3 regions of the Planctobacterium sp. AWH2_060 genome follow, and region 2 is predicted to be linked to each of the others. Evidence: predicted binding sites of a transcription regulator. Region 2 holds the regulator's gene; each other region holds the start of a gene.
The links. The regulator LexA, encoded in region 2, represses DNA repair genes until DNA is damaged. The targets are predictions, from matches to a motif close to TACTGTATNNNNATACAGTA.
Positions count from the first base shown of each region.

Region 1 (4,249 bases), 970 kb from region 2:
GACCTGCTGCAGCTTTATTAACACGGTTAGCCTTTTTTGTACCAGCAGTTACCTGCAAAGCGCGATAGCCATCTTTTTCGGCAGTACGAAGCTGTGTAATACGGTTAGGGGTAGCTTCGATAACAGTCACAGGTACAGAACCGCCTTCTTCAGTGAAGATACGAGTCATACCTACTTTACGACCGATTAATCCAATCGACATTTTTTACACCCTCTCTCTTTAGCCCAGGCTGATTTGAACATCAACGCCGGCAGCCAAGTCCAATCTCATCAGAGCGTCGACTGTTTTGTCGGTAGGTTCGATGATATCGACCAAACGCTTATGAGTGCGAATTTCATACTGATCACGCGCATCTTTGTTTACGTGAGGTGAAATAAGAATGGTGTAACGCTCTTTGCGAGTAGGAAGTGGGATAGGACCACTTACTTGCGCACCAGTACGTTTGGCGGTGTCTACAATTTCCGCTGTAGACTGATCAATTAATTTATGATCAAACGCTTTTAAGCGAATACGAATTCTTTGATTAGCCATCGACCAAAGCTCCAAACGATAAAGAACAAAAAAATACACTCCTACCGCCCTATTATTTGGGGGAGGGGTGCCTATATAACGATGACCTCCAATTGAGGCCTTGTTAGTTCCTGAAAGCCTTATATTTAACACTTACAGGGACTGGTTCTATGAACTCAGTGGGCGCGCATTATACGCATGTTTAATATTTGTGCAAGGGTTATTTTGCTTTTGAAGCTAGTATTTTGTGCTCTTCTATTGCTTCCCAAAGCGCCTTAATTTCAGACCGGCGCTCAAACAAAAACAGCTTTTCGATATCCGCAGGTTCAGCCAGCTCGTCTGGGGACAGCGGCGACAAAAAGGGTTTAATTCGCACCTGGGGTTTGCCTTCGCTTAAATAGAGATAAGGCTGCAACTTAACCACCAGCAGGATCACTGGACAAATTAACAATGCCCACCAGCCGAAACCAAACTGACTCAACAGCATCACAGGGAGTCCGCTGAATATCAGCGTCCAGAAAACGGAGTTTAACCAAGTTCTTTGCATTTATTATTTGTTTGTCAGCGAGTATATGATAGTGAACTTATTTAGCATCAATGCGTGGTTTCAGATAATTGTCTAAAGTTAGTCCCCCAATAATGAACAGTAAAGCTGTCTGCATCGAAGCATTAGTCATTAAAGCCTCTCCAGTAATGACTCGAGCAAGTATAGCATCTGAAAAGCCTGATAAAGCACACAAGATTATTAACCAACTACTGAATATCCTAAACTTTCTCAATGCCTCTTTACCCTTTTAACAAACTAATCATCTTCCAGAAGAGAATAATGAACGTAATACATTCCCCCCATGAAAATAAACAATGTTATTAATAAAGCCGGGGTAACTCCAGATGTATAAACCATTGAAAAGGCGAGCACGGTCAAGCATAAAAAGTATACTACATTGCTTTTTTTCAAAATTCTCCACCCAACCAAAACGAGATAGATACTAAGCAGTAATAGAGCGATTCCGACAAAAGTTTCTTGCCAATGTCCAATTACAGAAATTGAAAATATAGCTAAAATAACACCACATAATCTGAATAAAACCCGATTAAAAAAAACCTGTTCAAACATAATCCAAATCCTACTAAGAAATGCCCGCTAGCAGTTTCCTGCTAGCGGAAACCACTCTATTTGATAGAAAGCCAGCCAATTATCGCGCCTACACCACTTCCTATAGTAAAGCCTGCAGCGAACGCCTGCCCAATTGTTATCGCTCCAGCTACCACCGGAACGATACCACCATTAACTTCTTCAATTTCACAAACAGATAATTCTCTCATTCCATTCTCCTTACTTTTCAAATAGTTTTACGATGGTCATGTAACCAGTCATCGCACCAGCAGTAAAACCAATTGCAAAGGCATCTGTAGCTAATACAGCTACTACAAGCGGCCCAATCCCACCATTCACTTCATTAATTTCGTCGATTGTTAATTCATTCATTTCCATATCCTTGCCAACGATTTCCGTTGGTCTGTTAGTTAAAATTGTGTCAACCATTGACACAAGCTCATAGTGGCAAATTATTTTCCGCTTGTAACCTGTACCAAAGTACAGGTTTTCAATGCTTCCTTGGTTAAGAAGAAGTTCAAAGTATATTAATTGGTAGGAGCAGCTTAATCCATCTACCTGGGTGCCGTTGCCAGCAAGCTAATACCAAGGATAAGAACGTTTTTCGAAGTGAACCGGAAGGATTGATAGGAACAAAGCTTTGAAAGTAAAGTTACTTGTGCTCCCGAAATACAAAACCGTGAATCAAGCCCAGGGATACACCAAATACCGAGAGTGCTGCCAACCATACTTTATCAATACTACCTTCTGCCGCCATGGCCAAGGCAACAGATGTAAAACAAATAGAAAGGCGTAACCAGCTCTTACCATGTTGCTGCCAGGCAACACCTGCCAAATAGCAAGACAATGCCAGAATTGCTAACCCCACAAGCAAACTTTTGCTATGAATTACCAACAACAACGCAAACAAAATCAAAGAACAAGTAATTCCCCTCATCATCCAAATATTAACTTTTTCACTATCTAACATTTGCCTTCCTTCTGAGGTTCCATCGAAGTGCAATAAACTGCAAAGCCTGCCCAAACCAAATCAGTGCTAAATACCAGGGAATGCTTTTCCAGATTGATTGTTCTGATTCCAGATAAAAATGGACAATCGCACCTGCCACCAATGCGATAGAGCAAACGCCAAAAGCCACATAAAAAAACAGATTTAAATCCTCATCTTTTAGCATTGATTTTTTGCTCATGAGTTAACTCCTGTGTCATAGTGAGAATCACAATATGCGCATAAATAAATACTAACTTTCACTTATCAGGCTGTAACCTGTACCGAAGTACAGTTTTGTGGTGCTGATATTGACGATAAACTGAGCAACCGGAATAACTTTTGACAAGGAATCGTCATGGAATTAGTAAGCTCAGCTATAGTTAACAGTGTCATTGCCCGTGAAATAAATTTAACAACAGAGGAATGCATTTACAGAATGATTAACGACCAGGCCAGACAAGACGACCTGTTGAAGAAGATCGATGGTTATCTTGAACAACATGAAACTTTGATGGATGCCTATCAAAAACTAGAGCCCATCATTTTGAAATTGTTTGGAGCGGAGCGTATGAGTATCTTTCAGCGCCGCCGTCAACATCAGGACCTGGTTGCGCGATTTAAGACTGGTAACGAAATTCGCGAAATTAAAGTTGCCATCAGTCCCCAATCCATCGCCGGTTATGTTGCCTTAAGCCAGCTGCCGTTAATCATCAATGACCCTTATAACGCCGAAGAGCTGCGGGAAATTCACCCTCGTCTGAAGTTCGCAGATAAGTTTGATAAATCCAGCTCCTTTAAGACCAAGAGCATTTTGTGTGTACCGATCATGAATGCCGGGGTCATTTTAGGGGTTATGCAGGTGATCAATAAGCAGCGCGGTGATTTCAACGATGCCGATTTGCGTCTTGGTAAAGGCCTGGCGGATATGTTGGGCAATAAGTTCCGGTTTGAGTTAGGTGGCACGAAACAACCCTTTCAATACCTGGTGCACAGAGGGCTTATTCAGGAATCGGTACTGGATCCATTAATAGAAAGTTGCAAAGACCAAAAGCACCTTATTCAGCGGCTTACCTCAGAACACCGCATCCCGGAAAACGAAATTGGCCAGGCATTGTCGATTCACTATCAAGTGCCATGGTTAGATTATCTTCCTGATAAGTATCATCTTTTTCAGAATGAAAGCCGGTTAAATATTTCTTATCTCAAGCGCAATCTGGTGGCCGTGATAGCGGATGCCAGAGACAATCCCATTGTTGTCATGGCGGAGCCAAATAATGCAGCGCTGTTGATGGAAGTGGAATCGGCGTTAGGCATCGAACATTACGAAATCTCAGTGGGCCTGCCAAATACCGTGCTGCAATACCTGGGGGAAGCCACCGGAGGCGACAGCAAAGGTCCCGGCGAGATGGATGAAATTCTCGACGAGATCAGCACCAGCTCCGACGAACACGAAGAAATGGTGGATGAGCTGTCGGACGATGCTCCGGCAGTAGTTCGTTTGGTGAGCCGCATATTGCATGACGCCAAACGCATTAACGCTTCCGATATCCATATAGATGCCGAAAAAGGCGGCCCGACCCGGGTCAGAATGCGGGTGGATGGCGTTTGCCGGGATATCACCCAACTACCC
Region 1 covers NZ_JBSWTG010000001.1:2,695,349-2,699,597, forward strand. The annotation lists gene rplC (50S ribosomal protein L3) at 1-202, opposite strand, end outside; gene rpsJ (30S ribosomal protein S10) at 221-532, opposite strand; gene ACXAD8_RS11520 (hypothetical protein) at 732-1,058, opposite strand; gene ACXAD8_RS11525 (hypothetical protein) at 1,314-1,628, opposite strand; gene ACXAD8_RS11530 (hypothetical protein) at 1,685-1,837, opposite strand; gene ACXAD8_RS11535 (class IIb bacteriocin, lactobin A/cerein 7B family) at 1,848-2,000, opposite strand; gene ACXAD8_RS11540 (hypothetical protein) at 2,281-2,598, opposite strand; gene ACXAD8_RS11545 (hypothetical protein) at 2,588-2,818, opposite strand; gene ACXAD8_RS11550 (ATPase, T2SS/T4P/T4SS family) at 3,131-4,249, shown strand, end outside.
Region 1: a site for LexA is predicted at 2,097-2,116, ahead of ACXAD8_RS11535 (class IIb bacteriocin, lactobin A/cerein 7B family). Genes of this name have one in related genera too.

Region 2 (4,249 bases):
ATAAACCACCGATGGGCCAGAAGTTGAGGTTAATACCCGCGGCAATGTGCGGTGTCACCAGTCCTTCGTGGTAAATTACGTAGGTCAGCAGCAGGTAATCCATATGACTGCGATGACAGGGAACATAGATGATTTCGTGACCATTTTGCGCCAGTTCCCGCACTTTATCGGCATTTTTAACTTCAATACCGTTATATATCTTGTTCCAGACCCGGCCCAATAAGCGATCGCCCAGGCGGATCACGCCTTCCCGGTAATCGGCGGCAATTTCTTCGATGTAACTTTTCGCTTTGATTCGTGCTTTGTGCAACTGTTGCGGAGAGTTCTTAGCTTCCTGTGCCATGGCTTTTTTAACGGATGGCGCAGCCAGAATGCTGTTAAAAAGCTGGTGTCGGTCCATTAACATTGGACCGTTCATACTTTGCTGCCGACGATAAAAGTGGGTGCGGGCCAGTCGGATCAACTTATGAGCGATTTCAGAATCTGAGCCTACGGTGGTGGCCATTTTTTGGCTGGAAACCGCGGAACTGTAATAGACAAAGTTATCTCGCCCTAAAAACAACACAATAAAAAACTTTCGCAACCAGTTTGGCGAGGCCTTGAAGGTGAACAGGTCTGCCCAACCGCGACTTTCTTTACCTGGTGCGCGTCCCCAGAAGATAGACACGGGAACGATTTGTAAATCCAGGTTTTCATCATCTCGGTGCAGTTCAAAAAGGCGGGTAAAACTTTTGTTGATGTCTGTGTGTTTTGATTTTTTTGAGAATAGAGATTCAGGTTCCTGCAAAAACAAACAGTTGCTAATTTTGTCACCAGCAATTTCCAGGTGTTGATCGGGAGCCGGTAAGCCCAGCATTTTGGTAGACAACTCCAGGGCAACGCGGTCAGTGACTGAATTAGTTTTTAACAGATAAATGATAGGACGAGTTTTATCGATACCTAATTCGCCCTCGATATCTGTAGGAATATTACTGGTTTTTACCAGCCAGCGAGTCGGGTATTTTACTAAATTAAAAAATAGATTTTGATACCAGGCCATGGTGCTTAAATTCAGATTCAAATTATTGCGATCATAGCATGACCTTTTCTGTTTGGCTTAGTGATCTGTGTAAGCGAATTTCAGCGGACTTAACTGAAATTGCGGATTTTTTATTGAGATTATCCGGTAACTGTATATACTCCCAGTTAAACTGTACGTAAAAACAGGTTAGATATGCGTCCACTTACGTTACGACAAGAGCAGGTGTTGAACCTGATAAAAGAGACAATCTCCGACACGGGTATGCCGCCCACCCGAGCCGAAATAGCACGTGAGCTTGGCTTTAAATCAGTTAATGCCGCCGAAGAGCACCTAAAGGCGCTGGCCAGAAAAGGGGTGATTGAAATTTTAGCGGGCACCTCTCGTGGTATTCGCCTTACCGGACCTGTTGATGAACCTGAGCCGGAATTAGGTCTGCCATTAATTGGTAAAGTCGCGGCTGGTGAACCCATCCTGGCGCAAGAGCACATAGAAAGTCACTATCAGGTAGCCGCTGGCATGTTTCAACCTGAAGCCCATTATTTGTTGCGGGTGGACGGCGAGAGCATGAAAGACATTGGAATTATGGATGGCGATTTACTGGCGGTTCATCGCACTAATCAGGCCCGTAATGGTCAGGTTGTGGTGGCCAGAGTGGAAGAGGATGTTACCGTTAAGCGTTTTGAAAAGAGCGGCTCTCAGGTATTGTTACATGCCGAGAATCCTGATTTTGCACCAATTAAGGTCGATCTAAAATCTCAACCCTTAAATATTGAAGGTATAGCAGTAGGAATTATCCGAAATAACGCCTGGATGTAGCAAACTTTTCTTGCCAACAAAAATATTTCACTATTTCTCACTCTCTTCTAGCCCATTGATAAATGGGCTTTTTTGTATCTTTAACGGCCTGCTAGTTGGTTGTTCCCGTTAAAAGTTAGCTTTAAAAACAGCTTATTTATTTCCCTTTTTAAGATTTCGGTCTATTTTTGACGCTATAGATGATGAAAAAAACATCATTTAGTGTCTCTCAATTGTTTTTGATCTTCGAAATTTGTTTACATATCATTCAGATTTTAACATAGTAATAACATATATGTTTCAATGCTGTAACTTTTGTGCGGCACCGTTGTTGTAAAAATGACCAACAACAAAACAACGGGTAATGAAGGAGGAACACACAGGTGGGTAAATTGTTTACTGGAATTTGGGGCGTGATGGCGTTTTTAGTGAGTTTCACTAGTTTCGCAGCGTCAGATCCCAAACCTGATCAATATCAGTTAAATCTGCGCACTGGTGTCACAGATATCAGCCAACAGGTATATGACTTACACATGACCATTTTCTGGATTTGTGTGGTCATTGGTGTGATTGTATTTGGTGCCATGTTATGGGCCACGATTTTCCACAGAAAATCCAGAGGGGTTACACCGGCAACATTTCATGAAAGTGTTAAAGTGGAAATCGCCTGGACCGTCGTGCCCTTCATTATTCTAATCGGAATGGCTATTCCCGCCACCAAAACCCTGATTGCTATGGAAGATGTGTCTTCACCTGATGTCACCGTTTTGGTAACCGGTTCTCAGTGGAAGTGGCATTACAAGTACATGGATAACGAGGTTGAGTATTATTCTGTGATGGCTACTCAACCCGAGCAAATCAATAACAAGTTAGAAAAGAATATTAACTATCTGCTGGAAGTGGATCGCCCTCTGGTCATTCCTACCAATCAAAAAGTCCGTTTTCTGATCACCTCGGATGATGTTATCCACTCCTGGTGGGTACCGGATTTTGCCGTTAAAAAAGATGCCAACCCAGGATTTATCAACGAAGCCTGGGCAAGAGTTGAAAAGCCAGGTATCTATCGCGGTCAGTGTGCTGAGTTATGTGGTAAGGATCACGGCTTTATGCCGGTTGTGGTAATTGCCAAAGAGCCAGCAGATTACGCGGCCTGGATTGCTGAGCAAGAAGAGCAGCAGCGCATAGCCAAAGAAGAAGAGCAAAAATTACTGGCTATGAACATGGATATGGACGAACTCATGAGTGTCGGTGAGCGCGTTTACAACACCACGTGTGCCGCTTGCCACATGCCTAATGGTGAAGGTTTACCGGGCGTATTCCCGGGACTGAAGGGCAGTGATATCGCCATTAACGATATGCAAAAACACATTGAGGTCGTGGTTAACGGTGTTTCCGGAACGGCCATGCAAGCTTATGGCAAGCAGCTTTCCATGAAAGAGTTAGCCGCTGTAATAACTTACGAGCGAAACGCCTGGGGTAACGATACAGGTGAATTGGTGCAAGCCAAAGATGTTAACGCTGTATTAAACGGACAATAAGGGGAGTTGAGATGAGTACAGTGACTAATGATATCCATCACGACGAGCACCATGATCATCACGATCATAAACCTACTGGTATTAAGCGCTGGTTATACACTACTAACCACAAAGATATAGGTACTTTGTATCTCTGGTTTGCCTTCATCATGTTTTTGATAGGCGGCGCCATGGCAATGGTTATTCGGGCGGAGCTGTTTCAGCCTGGACTACAAATTGTTGACCCTAACTTTTTTAATCAGATGACCACTGTCCATGGGTTGATCATGGTATTTGGTGCCGTTATGCCAGCGTTTACTGGTCTGGCAAACTGGATGGTACCACTGATGATTGGTGCGCCGGATATGGCGTTACCCAGAATGAACAACTGGAGTTTCTGGATCTTGCCTTTTGCCTTCTTGATCCTGTTAATGTCCTTATTTATGGAAGGTGGCGGTCCCGCGTTTGGTTGGACTTTCTATGCGCCTCTGTCTACCACTTACAGTAACGATACAACGGCTTTGTTTGTATTTTCAGTGCACATCATGGGTGCCAGCTCAATCATGGGTGCGATTAACGTTATCGTAACCATATTGAATATGCGCGCACCAGGTATGACTCTGATGAAAATGCCACTGTTCGTCTGGACCTGGCTGATTACCGCATTCCTGCTGATAGCTGTTATGCCGGTATTAGCTGGCGCGGTGACAATGGTTCTCACCGACAAATTCTTTGGAACCAGCTTCTTTGACGCTGCTGGTGGCGGTGATCCGGTGATGTTCCAGCACATTTTCTGGTTCTTTGGTCACCCTGAGGTGTATATCATGATCTTGCCAGCCTTTGGCATTATCTCTCAGATTGTTCCCACCTTCTCCCGTAAAAAATTGTTTGGTTATTCCTCCATGGTATATGCCAC
Region 2 covers NZ_JBSWTG010000001.1:3,666,079-3,670,327, forward strand. The annotation lists gene plsB (glycerol-3-phosphate 1-O-acyltransferase PlsB) at 1-1,039, opposite strand, end outside; gene lexA (transcriptional repressor LexA) at 1,214-1,837, shown strand; gene coxB (cytochrome c oxidase subunit II) at 2,233-3,354, shown strand; gene ctaD (cytochrome c oxidase subunit I) at 3,366-4,249, shown strand, end outside.

Region 3 (4,249 bases), 310 kb from region 2:
CAAGGCTTGGGTCATAAACTGGTGGCCAGGGCGATTGAAGTTTGTCAGCAATACTGGCCTGAAAACGCGATAAAAATCAGTGCTCAAGCCCATTTACAGAAGTTTTATGGCGCGCATCAGTTCAGCACTGTGTCAGAAGAGTATTTGGAAGACGGTATTCCCCATGTGGCTATGGTGAGAAAGCCCACAGTTAATAATCAGTAGCCATCGTGGATAAACGTCTTTTTTACATCTGGCGTCGGCCAGTGGTCTCAGGTTTGCTGTTGGCCATCAGCTTTTTATTGATAGGCAATTTATTCGCCACCGGCGCTGATGTCTTTGTGAAAGCCTTTGCCACTTCCAGTGGTATTTACCAGTATCTGTTTTTACGTCAGTGTCTGTTGGCTGTCTGCTTGTTGCCGTTCTTTTTACAACTGCCAAAAGAGGCCAGAGTGTTGCGGCGTGGGCGGGTTCAGGTGGTCAGAGCCAATTTAACTGCCATCGGTGGGGCCTGCGTGTTTTTGGCTTTAACCGAACTGTCGCTGGCCACCGCCAATGTCTTGTTCTATGCCAGTCCGGTGTTAACCCTGTTGCTGGCGGCCTGGTGGTTTAAAGAACCTTTGCACAAATACCGCCTGTTCAACATAATTTTTTGTTTTGCCGGTGTGGTGATTGCACTGCAACCGGACAGCGGCGGCATTGGTATTATCGCTGGACTTGCCGCAGCCCTATGTATCGCCTGCCACAATTTATTGGTGCGATTTATCCCTGCCAATACGCCTACTTTGGCAATTATGTTTTGGGGCACGGTCTTATCCATTCCACTAATGGGCTTATTGGCCCTGTTTGACTGGCAACCCTTTAATCAATCCATGTTGTATTTGGTGTTGGGCTCGGCGGTGTGCGTGTGCAGTTATCAGCTGTGCTGTATTGTGGCTTATCGACGCGCCGAGGCAGGGGCTATTGCGCTAGCGGAATATTCCGGTCTTATCTTCGCCGCCCTGTTAGGCTGGTGGATATTCAGTGAAGAGATAGATATCTGGATTTCCCTTGGCATGTTGATGATCATTGCGCCTATTTTGTGGCAGACATTGCACGAGCATAAAAAGCAACTGAAACTGACCGCAGCGGAGACTATAAATGCAATCAATAAAAATCCTTCCGGTTAAGTTTATTTCCTGACAGACTAAGGCAGATCTTAACGTTCCGAAAAAGGAGTCTGCCTTGAAATCATTACTCAAAAAAACGCTCACCTTCTCTGCTTTGCTGGCTTTGTCGGTTCCCGCTGTGGCGAAAATGACCTTGTTCAGTGAGGACATGTCCCACGGTAGTTTTCTGAAAACAGATCAGGTTTTTAATGGTTTTGGCTGTACCGGTGACAATAAGTCCCCACAACTTACCTGGTCAGGTGCTCCTGAGGGTACCAAGTCTTTTGCTGTATTTGCTTATGATCCCGATGCCCCCACTGGCAGTGGCTGGTGGCATTGGCAGCTTATTAATCTTCCTGCTGATGTGACCTCTTTAGCCGCAGGAGCCGGTGCCATTGGAGGGGAGAAGCTCCCGGAAGGGGCAATGCAATTGCGCAATGATTATGGCAGCGCCAGTTTTGGCGGAGCCTGTCCGCCGGTCAATGATGGCGCTCATCGCTATTTGTTCACTGTTTACGCTTTGCCCGGCAAACTGGATATACCGGCAGATGCATCAGCCGCGCTGGCTGGCTATATGGTAAAAGCCAACGCGCTGGATTCGGCCACGTTGCAGGCTTTGTATAAGCGCTAAGTCACCCTCCAAATCATCCTGGTTACGCAATTGTCTTGTCCGCCCAGGCAAGACAATTGTACAAATATCCAGTGCTTTTGATTATAATACTGCCACAAACTTCTCTCAGGCAACAAAAACAGGGGTGCCATGGACGTCTCGCGACTACTGGATAACTTAAACGACAAACAGCGCAGTGCGGTAGCTGCACTGGCTCAGGATATGTTAGTTTTGGCTGGCGCAGGCAGTGGAAAAACCCGCGTTTTGGTGCACCGGATTGCTTGGTTGATGGAGGTTGAAGGACTGGCCCCCCATAATATCTTGGCGGTAACCTTCACCAATAAAGCCGCTCGGGAAATGCGTGGTCGGGTGGAAGAATTAATGGGGCGTTCGCTGCATACCATGTGGATGGGGACCTTTCATGGTCTGGCTCACCGCCTGCTGAGGGCCCATTACGCTGATGTCAATTTACCTGATAGCTTTCAGATTCTGGATTCCGATGACCAATATCGATTAATTCGTCGGGTGTTAAAGTCCATGAACCTGGATGAGAAGCACTGGGCACCTAAGCAGGTACAATGGTATATCAATGGCAACAAAGATGAAGGCTTAAGGCCTCACCAAATTGATACCCGCGACGACTATACGCAAAAGAAAATGGCGGAAATCTATAAGGTTTATCAGGATACCTGTGACCGTTCCGGGCTGGTGGATTTTGCCGAATTACTGTTAAGAGCCCATGAACTTTGGGTAAACAACCCTGACATCCTGGCCCATTATCAACGCCGTTTTCGCGCTATCCTGGTGGACGAATTTCAGGATACCAACAATATCCAATACGCCTGGCTGAGGTTACTCAGTGCCGAGGGCAATAACACCATGATTGTCGGCGATGACGACCAATCCATTTATGGCTGGCGTGGCGCTAATATCGAAAATATTCATCATTTTTTGCGGGATTATCCAGGCGCTGAAACCATCAGATTGGAACAAAACTACCGTTCCACCGGAGTGATTTTGAAAGCGGCAAATGCCGTCATTGACAATAATCAGGGACGGCTCGGCAAGGAACTCTGGACTGAACAGGGTGAAGGTGAACCAATTAAGGTTTACGCCGGTTTCAATGAAGTAGACGAAGCCCGCTTTATTATTTCCAAAATCAAAAGTTGGCTGGAGCAGGGCAATGCCTTGCAGGATTGCGCCATTTTATACCGCAACAACGCCCAGTCTCGTATCTTAGAAGAAGCCCTGTTACACGAATCCATCGCTTATCGTATATATGGTGGTATGCGCTTCTTCGAACGTCAGGAAATCAAAGACGCACTGGCTTATATGCGCATGATCAATCATCCGCTGGATGATGCTGCGTTTGAAAGGGTGGTTAATGTGCCTGCTCGAGGAGTTGGTGAAAAGACCTTGGCACAGATTCGGGAATTGGCGCGGGAAAACCAGCAGTCTCTGTGGCAAACGGCGATGCTGATGATAGCGGAAAAGCGTTTGGCATCGCGGGCCAGCAATGCCATTAAGAGCTTCATCGACATGGTACTCACCATGCAAGAGAATTTCGCGGAAATGGATCTGGAGCAACAGTGTGACGCAGTGATACGTCAGTCCGGGTTGTATGCCATGTATCAGGCGGAAAAAGGGGAAAAAGCCCGGGCAAGAATCGAAAACCTGGAAGAGTTGGTTACTGCCTGTAAGCAATTCGTGGTGCCCGAGGAAGCCGATGAAATGACGCCGATGGCGGCATTTTTGGCTCATGCCTCTCTGGAAGCGGGGGAAACTCAGGCTGATAAACACCAGGATGCGGTACAGATGATGACCATCCACAGTGCCAAAGGTCTGGAATTTCCATTGGTGTTTTTAGCCGGTGTCGAAGAGGGTATGTTCCCCAGTCAGATGAGTCATGAGGAGCCGGGCCGATTAGAGGAAGAGAGACGCTTGTGTTATGTGGGTATGACCCGGGCGATGGAGCAGCTTTACCTAACCTGGGCGGAAAGTCGTCGTCTCTACGGTCAGGACAAATTCCACACTATGTCGCGCTTTATCAAAGAAATGCCTTCCGAGTGCCTGGAAGAAGTGCGCTTGCGCACCACCGTATCCCGTCCGGTTTATAATCGATACGAACATGCGGCCTCCCATCAGGCCTTTGAAGATTCTGGCATGCAGTTGGGGCAAAGAGTACAGCACCCGAAATTTCAGGAAGGCACAGTGATCAATATGGAAGGTCAGGGGGAACATGCAAGAATCCAGGTCAATTTTGACGAGTTTGGCAGCAAATGGCTGGTAATGAGCTACGCGCGTTTGACTAAAGTCTAATTACATTGTATTGATATTCGATTGCATAATGCATAGATAAAAAAGAGAAGAAAAACCTGATGCAACAGAAAGTGCTCGTCATCGAAGACAGTCCCACCAGTATGCGAGTTCTGAGTCATCTGGTTACCAAAGCCGGTCTTGAACCGGTAACTGCTAGTAGCCTTGCCCAGGCAAAGAATATATTTGCTTCCAG
Region 3 covers NZ_JBSWTG010000001.1:3,356,832-3,361,080, reverse strand. The annotation lists gene ACXAD8_RS14350 (GNAT family N-acetyltransferase) at 1-204, shown strand, start outside; gene ACXAD8_RS14345 (DMT family transporter) at 210-1,148, shown strand; gene ACXAD8_RS14340 (YbhB/YbcL family Raf kinase inhibitor-like protein) at 1,276-1,758, shown strand; gene uvrD (DNA helicase II) at 1,888-4,056, shown strand; gene ACXAD8_RS14330 (diguanylate cyclase) at 4,116-4,249, shown strand, end outside.
Region 3: a site for LexA is predicted at 1,813-1,832, ahead of uvrD (DNA helicase II). Genes of this name have one in related genera too.